2 regions of the Burkholderia aenigmatica genome follow, and region 2 is predicted to be linked to the other one. Evidence: predicted binding sites of a transcription regulator. Region 2 holds the regulator's gene; the other holds the start of a gene.
What was found. The regulator FliA, encoded in region 2, starts transcription of late flagellar genes. The targets are predictions, from matches to a motif close to CTAAAGTTTNNNNNNNNNNNGCCGNTA.

Region 1: fliS (flagellar export chaperone FliS) is a predicted target of FliA. The motif match lies at 1,541-1,567, and genes of this name have one in related genera.

The regions. Positions count from the first base shown of each region.
Region 1 covers NZ_CP184468.1:3,505,984-3,509,387, forward strand. Annotated here, with positions in the region: gene ACN8ZM_RS16420 (flagellar hook-length control protein FliK) at 1-292, opposite strand, end outside; gene ACN8ZM_RS16425 (flagellar protein FliT) at 703-1,035, opposite strand; gene fliS (flagellar export chaperone FliS) at 1,032-1,466, opposite strand; gene fliE (flagellar hook-basal body complex protein FliE) at 1,672-2,016, opposite strand; gene fliF (flagellar basal-body MS-ring/collar protein FliF) at 2,266-3,404, shown strand, end outside.
Region 2 covers NZ_CP184468.1:233,355-236,758, forward strand. Annotated here, with positions in the region: gene flhF (flagellar biosynthesis protein FlhF) at 1-79, shown strand, start outside; gene ACN8ZM_RS01050 (AAA family ATPase) at 72-890, shown strand; gene ACN8ZM_RS01055 (RNA polymerase sigma factor FliA) at 913-1,647, shown strand; S-adenosyl-L-homocysteine riboswitch at 1,755-1,869, shown strand; gene ahcY (adenosylhomocysteinase) at 1,902-3,320, shown strand.

The DNA of each region.
Region 1 (3,404 bases), 370 kb from region 2:
GCACGGTGGGGTCGGCCAGCAGCGGCGCGCGCCCGGCGAGGGCCGGCGTCGAGTCGCCGCCCGCACGCGAGATCGCGTCGAGCACGCGCCCGACATCGGACAGTGCGGTCTGGGTGGAAGCGGGTGGCGCGGCGGGCGGGCTGCCGGCCGCAGGCGAAGACGACGCGCCGGCGCCCGGCGTGCCGACCTGCGCGGTCGCGCCGCCGCCGGCGGGCGCCGACACGGTGCCGGTCAGCAGGCTGTCGAGGCGGCTCGCCAGCAGCGCGGCCGCAACGGAGTCGATACCGGTCATGATCGGAGCCTGCTCACCTTGGGGTCTGTTTACATATGGAACGCACATGCGTTGCCACGAGAACGGCCGCTCGCGAGGCGCGCGACGCCGCGAATACTGACGTATTCGCAAGGAGCGCAACGCGGCGAGCGGCCGTTCTCGTGGCAACCCCTAATTAAAAAAATCAATCCACGGGAATGCCCGAAATCGCCCGCATGGCGGCGTCGTTCGTCGCTTGTTTGGCTCGGCCAAACGGCGCTCCTCACTCCTTGCCCTGCGAACGATTTCGGGCATTCGCATGCGCGTTCCATATGTAAACAGACCCCGCACTTCGTTGCGAATCCGGGAACGGCACGCCGCCGCCCGCGGGAACTGCGCGCCTGCCGCAACGGGCTCGTGCGCCCCCGCGCCCGTTTCCCCGGAAACGGGCCCTACCCGCGCGCGCGGTAGAGATCGGTCAATACCTTGGTCGAGCGCCGCGCCTCGAACAGCGCGGACAGCCGCGCGACGTCCGGGCTCGCGAGATCGCGGATCGCGGCGTCGTCGGCCAGGATGCGGCGGATCAGGTCGAGCTTGCGGCCGAGATCCGATTCGTCGAGCACGACGCCCGGATCGGCCTCCTTCAGCCCGTCCACCAGTTGCATGAATTCGGCCTGCAACTCCGGCAACGCGCTCCAGTCGGCGCTGCGGGCGGCGCCCAGCATCCGGCCCGACACGGCGGCGAGCGCCTCGTAACGTGCGAAGTATTCGGCCTTGCGATTCATCGTGATGCTTCCACTGCCTGTTGCGCGGCCATCCGCGCGACTTCCGGGGCGATCCCCGTCCATGCTTCCTCGAGCGTCGCGAGCAGCCCGTCGACCTCGACCAGCATCGCGTCGCTCGCCTGCGCGTTCGCTTCCAGCAAACGCCCGCTGATATACGCATACAGCGCGTCCAGCCGCGCCGCGATCTCGCCGCCCGCGTCGCGGTTCAGCGACGCCTTCAGTCCACTCTCGACGATCCGGATCGCCTTGCCGATCGCTTCACCGCGCGCGGGCACATTGCCCTGCTGCAAATGCATGCGCGCGAGCGCCACCGCCTGCCGCGCGCCCTGGTACAGCATCGCGATCAACCGGTGCGGGGAGGCGCCCATCACCCCGGTCTCGACGCCGACACGCGCGTATGCACTGGCTCCAGCGTGTCCTGGGGAAAACATGCGCTTCTCCTTGTTATGCCTTGGCTATACGGGAACCGACATCGTGCATCGCACGACGCGGCCTTCACCGGAGTTATCGGAAGGGATCGGGAAAGCTTTAGGCAAGCGGGGCCTGCCCTGCGGCGGCAGGGCCAGCCCGGAGGGGCTCACCGGATCGCAGTCCCCGGATAGCCAACCCCGGTGGCCGTCCCCGGTAGCCGTCCTGTCACACCGACATCTGCATGATGTCGTTGTAAGCGCTCACGAGCTTGTTGCGGACCTGGAGCCCGAACTGGAAGCCGATGTTGGCTTTCTGCATGTCGACCATCACGTCGTTCAGCGACACGTTCGGCGCGCCGACCTCGAACGCCTGCGCCTCGCCGAGCGCGTGCTGCTGGTCGCCGCTGATCTTGTCGAGCGACGCCTTCATCGCGCTCGCGAACGTGCCGGCCGTCGCCGCGCCCGAGCCGGCCAGCGCCGCCGCCGGGCTCGCGACGCCGCCGGAAGCCTGCGCCGCCATCGACTGCATCTGTTGCAACACCGAACCGATTCCGCTGACGTTCGCAGTCATGCTGTCCCCAAAACTGAGAGAAGAGGCCCGGACGCACCGGGGGATCCGCCGGCGCCGCACCACGCGCACCATGCCGGATCGCGAAAAAGGATAGCAGCGCGCCGCGCGTCAAAGCCGAGAAAGTACGGGGGAAACCCCGCTCTTTTCGGTCGATCGGAGTCCGGCCCGGGTCACGATAATCGCATCGTGTCATTGTCCGCCCGCTCGTCCGAGCGAGCTCAGTCGTCCCGCTCCGGAGAAACTCGACGCATGGATTCGCAGGCCAACTCGCTGATCAACCCAGACGCCCGCGCGGGCCTCGCCAGCCCGGCGCCCGGCGCCGCCGCGGCCGCCGCGTTGCCGGGCGCGGGTGGCGCAGGCGCGGACTTCGGGCTTGGCGGCTTCGCGGAACGCATTCCCGGCATCTCGCGGATGAAGGGCAACCCGAAGCTGCCGTTCCTGATCGCCGTCGCGTTCGCGATCGCCGTGATCACCGCGCTGGTGCTGTGGAGCCGCGCGCCCGACTACCGCGTGCTGTACAGCAACCTGTCGGATCGCGACGGCGGCGCGATCATTGCCGCGCTCCAGCAGGCAAACGTTCCCTACAAGTTCGCCGATGCCGGCGGCGCGATCCTCGTGCCGTCGAACCAGGTGCATGAAACGCGCCTGAAGCTCGCCGCGATGGGGCTGCCGAAGGGCGGCTCGGTCGGCTTCGAGCTGATGGACAACCAGAAATTCGGCATCAGCCAGTTCGCCGAACAGATCAACTACCAGCGCGCGCTCGAAGGCGAGCTGCAGCGCACCATCGAATCGATCAACGCCGTGCGCGGCGCGCGCGTGCATCTCGCGATCCCGAAGCCGTCGGTGTTCGTGCGCGACAAGGAAGCGCCGAGCGCGTCGGTGTTCGTCGACCTCTACCCGGGTCGCGTGCTCGACGAGGGCCAGGTTCAGGCAATCACGCGGATGGTGTCGTCCGGCGTGCCCGACATGCCCGCGAAGAACGTGACGATCGTCGACCAGGACGGCAACCTGCTGACCCAGACCGCGTCGGCATCCGGTCTCGACGCAAGCCAGCTCAAGTACGTGCAGCAGGTCGAGCACAACACGCAGAAGCGCATCGACGCGATCCTCGCGCCGATCTTCGGCGCGGGCAACGCGCGCTCGCAGGTCAGCGCGGACCTCGACTTCTCGAAGATCGAGCAGACGTCGGAAAGCTACGGCCCGAACGGCGTGCCGCAGCAGGCCGCGATCCGCAGCCAGCAGACCAGCAGCTCGACCGAACTCGCGCAGGGCGGCGCGTCGGGCGTGCCGGGCGCGCTGTCGAACACGCCGCCGCAGCCGGCATCCGCGCCGATCGTCGCCGGCAACGGCCCGAACGCGCCGCAGACGACGCCCGTGAGCGACCGCAA
Region 2 (3,404 bases):
AGACGAGGACATGCCGACGCTGCTTTCCGCATTGACCGCACGTTCCACCGCCGAGCTGCACGAGGTGCGATTTGGATAAACGAATCATCGATCAGGCCGAAGGGCTGCGGCGCCTGCTGGCCGGGCGCGCGTCGCGCATCGTCGCGGTGACGGGCGGGCCGGCGGGGGTCGGCTGCACGTCCACCGTCGTGAACCTGGCGGCGGCGCTCGCGTCGCTCGGCAAGGACGTGCTCGTCGTCGACGAGCGCGCCGACGTGCAATCGGCCAGCGCGACGCTGGCGGGCGCGTGGCTGCGCGACGGCGAGCGCACGCGGGTGGCGGCCGGCTTCGGCCTGTGCGCCGCCGCGCGGCTCGCGCGCACCGGCTATACCGACGCGCAGCTCAGCGATTTCATCGACGGCCCGGCCGACATCGTCCTCGTCGACGCGCAGCTCGGCGCTGACGGCGCGTTCTCGGCGCTGGCGCGCGAAGCGCACGACGTGCTGGTCGTCACGCGGGTCGCCGCGCAGGCGATCACCGAGGCGTACGCGTGCATGAAGCGGCTGCATTTCGCGCATGCGTTCGCGCAGTTCCGCGTGCTGACCAATCACGTCGGCAGCCATGCGGACGCGAAGGTCGCGTTCGACAACCTCGCGGGCGTCGCGAGCCGCTACCTGACCGTGTCGATCGCCGACGCGGGCTGCGTGAGCGCCGATCCGCTCGTCGAGCATGCGCGCGAACTGACGCGGGCCGTGGTCGATGCGTTCCCGTCGTCGGCTGCCGCGCGCGACTACCGGCAGATTGCCGCCGACCTGCTGTACTGGCCGATGCGCCCGCGTTCGGGTGCGGGCCGCGCCGTGCACGCGGGCGGCAAGCCGTCGTATGAGGCGGGCGCGGCACACGCCGCGTGAGCGCCACCGGAAGGAGAGAGCCATGATGTACAACGCTCAAGGAAAGATGTCCCAGGCCGACGTGCTCGCGCAATATGCGCCGCTCGTGCGACGCCTCGGGCTGCAGCTCGTCGCGAAGATGCCGGCGAGCGTCGACCTCGACGACCTGATCCAGGCCGGCATGATCGGCCTGATGGACGCGGCCGGCCGCTACAAGGAAGACCAGGGCGCGCAGTTCGAGACCTACGCGACCCAGCGCATCCGCGGCGCGATGCTCGACGAGCTGCGCAGCAACGACTGGCTGCCGCGCAGCCTGCGCAAGACGTCGCGCGAGGTCGAGCACGCGGTGCACCAGGTCGAGCAGCATCTCGGCCGCTCGGCGAGCGAGACCGAGATCGCGCAGCACCTGAACATGCCGCTCGACGAATACCAGGGGATGCTGCAGGACCTGCACGGCAGCCAGCTGATCTATTACGAGGATTTCGACCGCGCGGCCGACGACGAGCCGTTCCTCGACCGCTACCGCGTCGATCACGCCGATCCGCTGTCGGCGCTGCTCGACGAACACCTGCGCGAAGCGCTCGTCGAGGCGATCGAGCGGCTGCCGGAGCGCGAGAAGCTGCTGATGTCGCTGTACTACGAACGGGGTCTGAATCTGCGCGAGATCGGCGCGGTGCTCGAAGTGAGCGAATCGCGCGTGTGCCAGCTGCACAGCCAGGCCGTCGCGCGCCTGCGCGCGCGGCTGCGCGAACAGGCGTGGGTCGGCGCGGAGTCCTGACCCTTTCCTGACGGCCGCGCGCGCCGACGCCGCGCGCTTGGGCCGGGTGAGTGCCGTGTGTGCGGCGCTTGCGCATTCCGCGCGCCGATTTGCTACAATCCCCTCCGTTTTCCGAGGAGCGTTGCGACGGGCCATTCCGGCTCGCCAGGCTCGGAAGGCTTCACCAAGCAGCCGTGCGGCGCATGCGCGCCGGCTCCGCTTCCTGAACGGCGCTCACGTCACCAATCTAGAAACTTTTTAGAAAGGAGGGCGTGATGAACGCCATTATCGATTCCAAAGCTTCCAACGATTACGTCGTCGCCGACATGGCGCTGGCCGGCTGGGGCCGCAAGGAACTGAACATTGCCGAGACCGAAATGCCGGGCCTCGTGCAGATCCGCGACGAATACAAGGCGCAGCAGCCGCTGAAGGGCGCGCGCATTGCCGGTTCGCTGCACATGACGATCCAGACGGGCGTGCTGATCGAGACGCTGAAGGCGCTCGGCGCGGACGTCCGCTGGGCCTCGTGCAACATCTTCTCGACGCAGGACCACGCAGCGGCCGCGATCGTCGAATCCGGCACGCCGGTGTTCGCGTTCAAGGGCGAGTCGCTCGACGAATACTGGGAGTTCTCGCACCGCATCTTCGAATGGCCGAACGGCGAATTCGCGAACATGATCCTGGACGACGGCGGCGATGCAACGCTGCTGCTGATCCTCGGCGCGAAGGCCGAGAAGGACCGTTCGGTGATCGCGAAGCCGACCAACGAGGAAGAAGTCGCGCTGTACAAGTCGATCGCGACGCACCTCGACGCGGACCCGACCTGGTACTCGACGCGCCTCGCGCACATCAAGGGCGTGACCGAAGAAACCACGACCGGCGTGCACCGCCTGTACCAGATGGAAAAGGACGGCCGCCTGCCGTTCCCGGCGTTCAACGTGAACGATTCGGTCACGAAGTCGAAGTTCGACAACCTGTACGGCTGCCGTGAATCGCTGGTCGACGGTATCAAGCGCGCGACCGACGTGATGATCGCGGGCAAGGTCGCGGTCGTCGCGGGCTACGGCGACGTGGGCAAGGGCTGCGCGCAATCGCTGCGCGGCCTCGGCGCTACCGTGTGGGTCACCGAAATCGACCCGATCTGCGCGCTGCAGGCGGCGATGGAAGGCTACCGCGTCGTGACGATGGAATACGCGGCCGACAAGGCCGACATCTTCGTGACGGCGACCGGCAACTTCCACGTGATCGGCCACGATCACATGAAGGCGATGCGCCACAACGCGATCGTCTGCAACATCGGTCACTTCGACTCGGAAATCGACGTCGCGTCGACCCGCCAGTACCAGTGGGAAAACATCAAGCCGCAGGTCGACCACATCATCTTCCCGGACGGCAAGCGCGTGATCCTGCTGGCGGAAGGCCGCCTCGTGAACCTCGGCTGCGCGACCGGTCACCCGTCGTTCGTGATGTCGAACTCGTTCGCGAACCAGACGCTCGCGCAGATCGAGCTGTTCGTGCGCGGCGCCGAGTACGAGAACAAGGTGTACGTGCTGCCGAAGCACCTCGATGAAAAGGTCGCGCGCCTGCACCTCGCGCGCATCGGCGCGAACCTGTCCGTGCTGTCGGACGAACAGGCTTCGTACATCGGCGTCGCGAAGGAAGGCCCGTTCAAGCCGAACCACTACCGCTACTGATCCGATGCGCCGCTGCCGCGGTGCCGTGCGCGCGTCGCCGACGCGCCCACGGTACGGCGGCACGGCGCGGATCGCCGGCTGCCG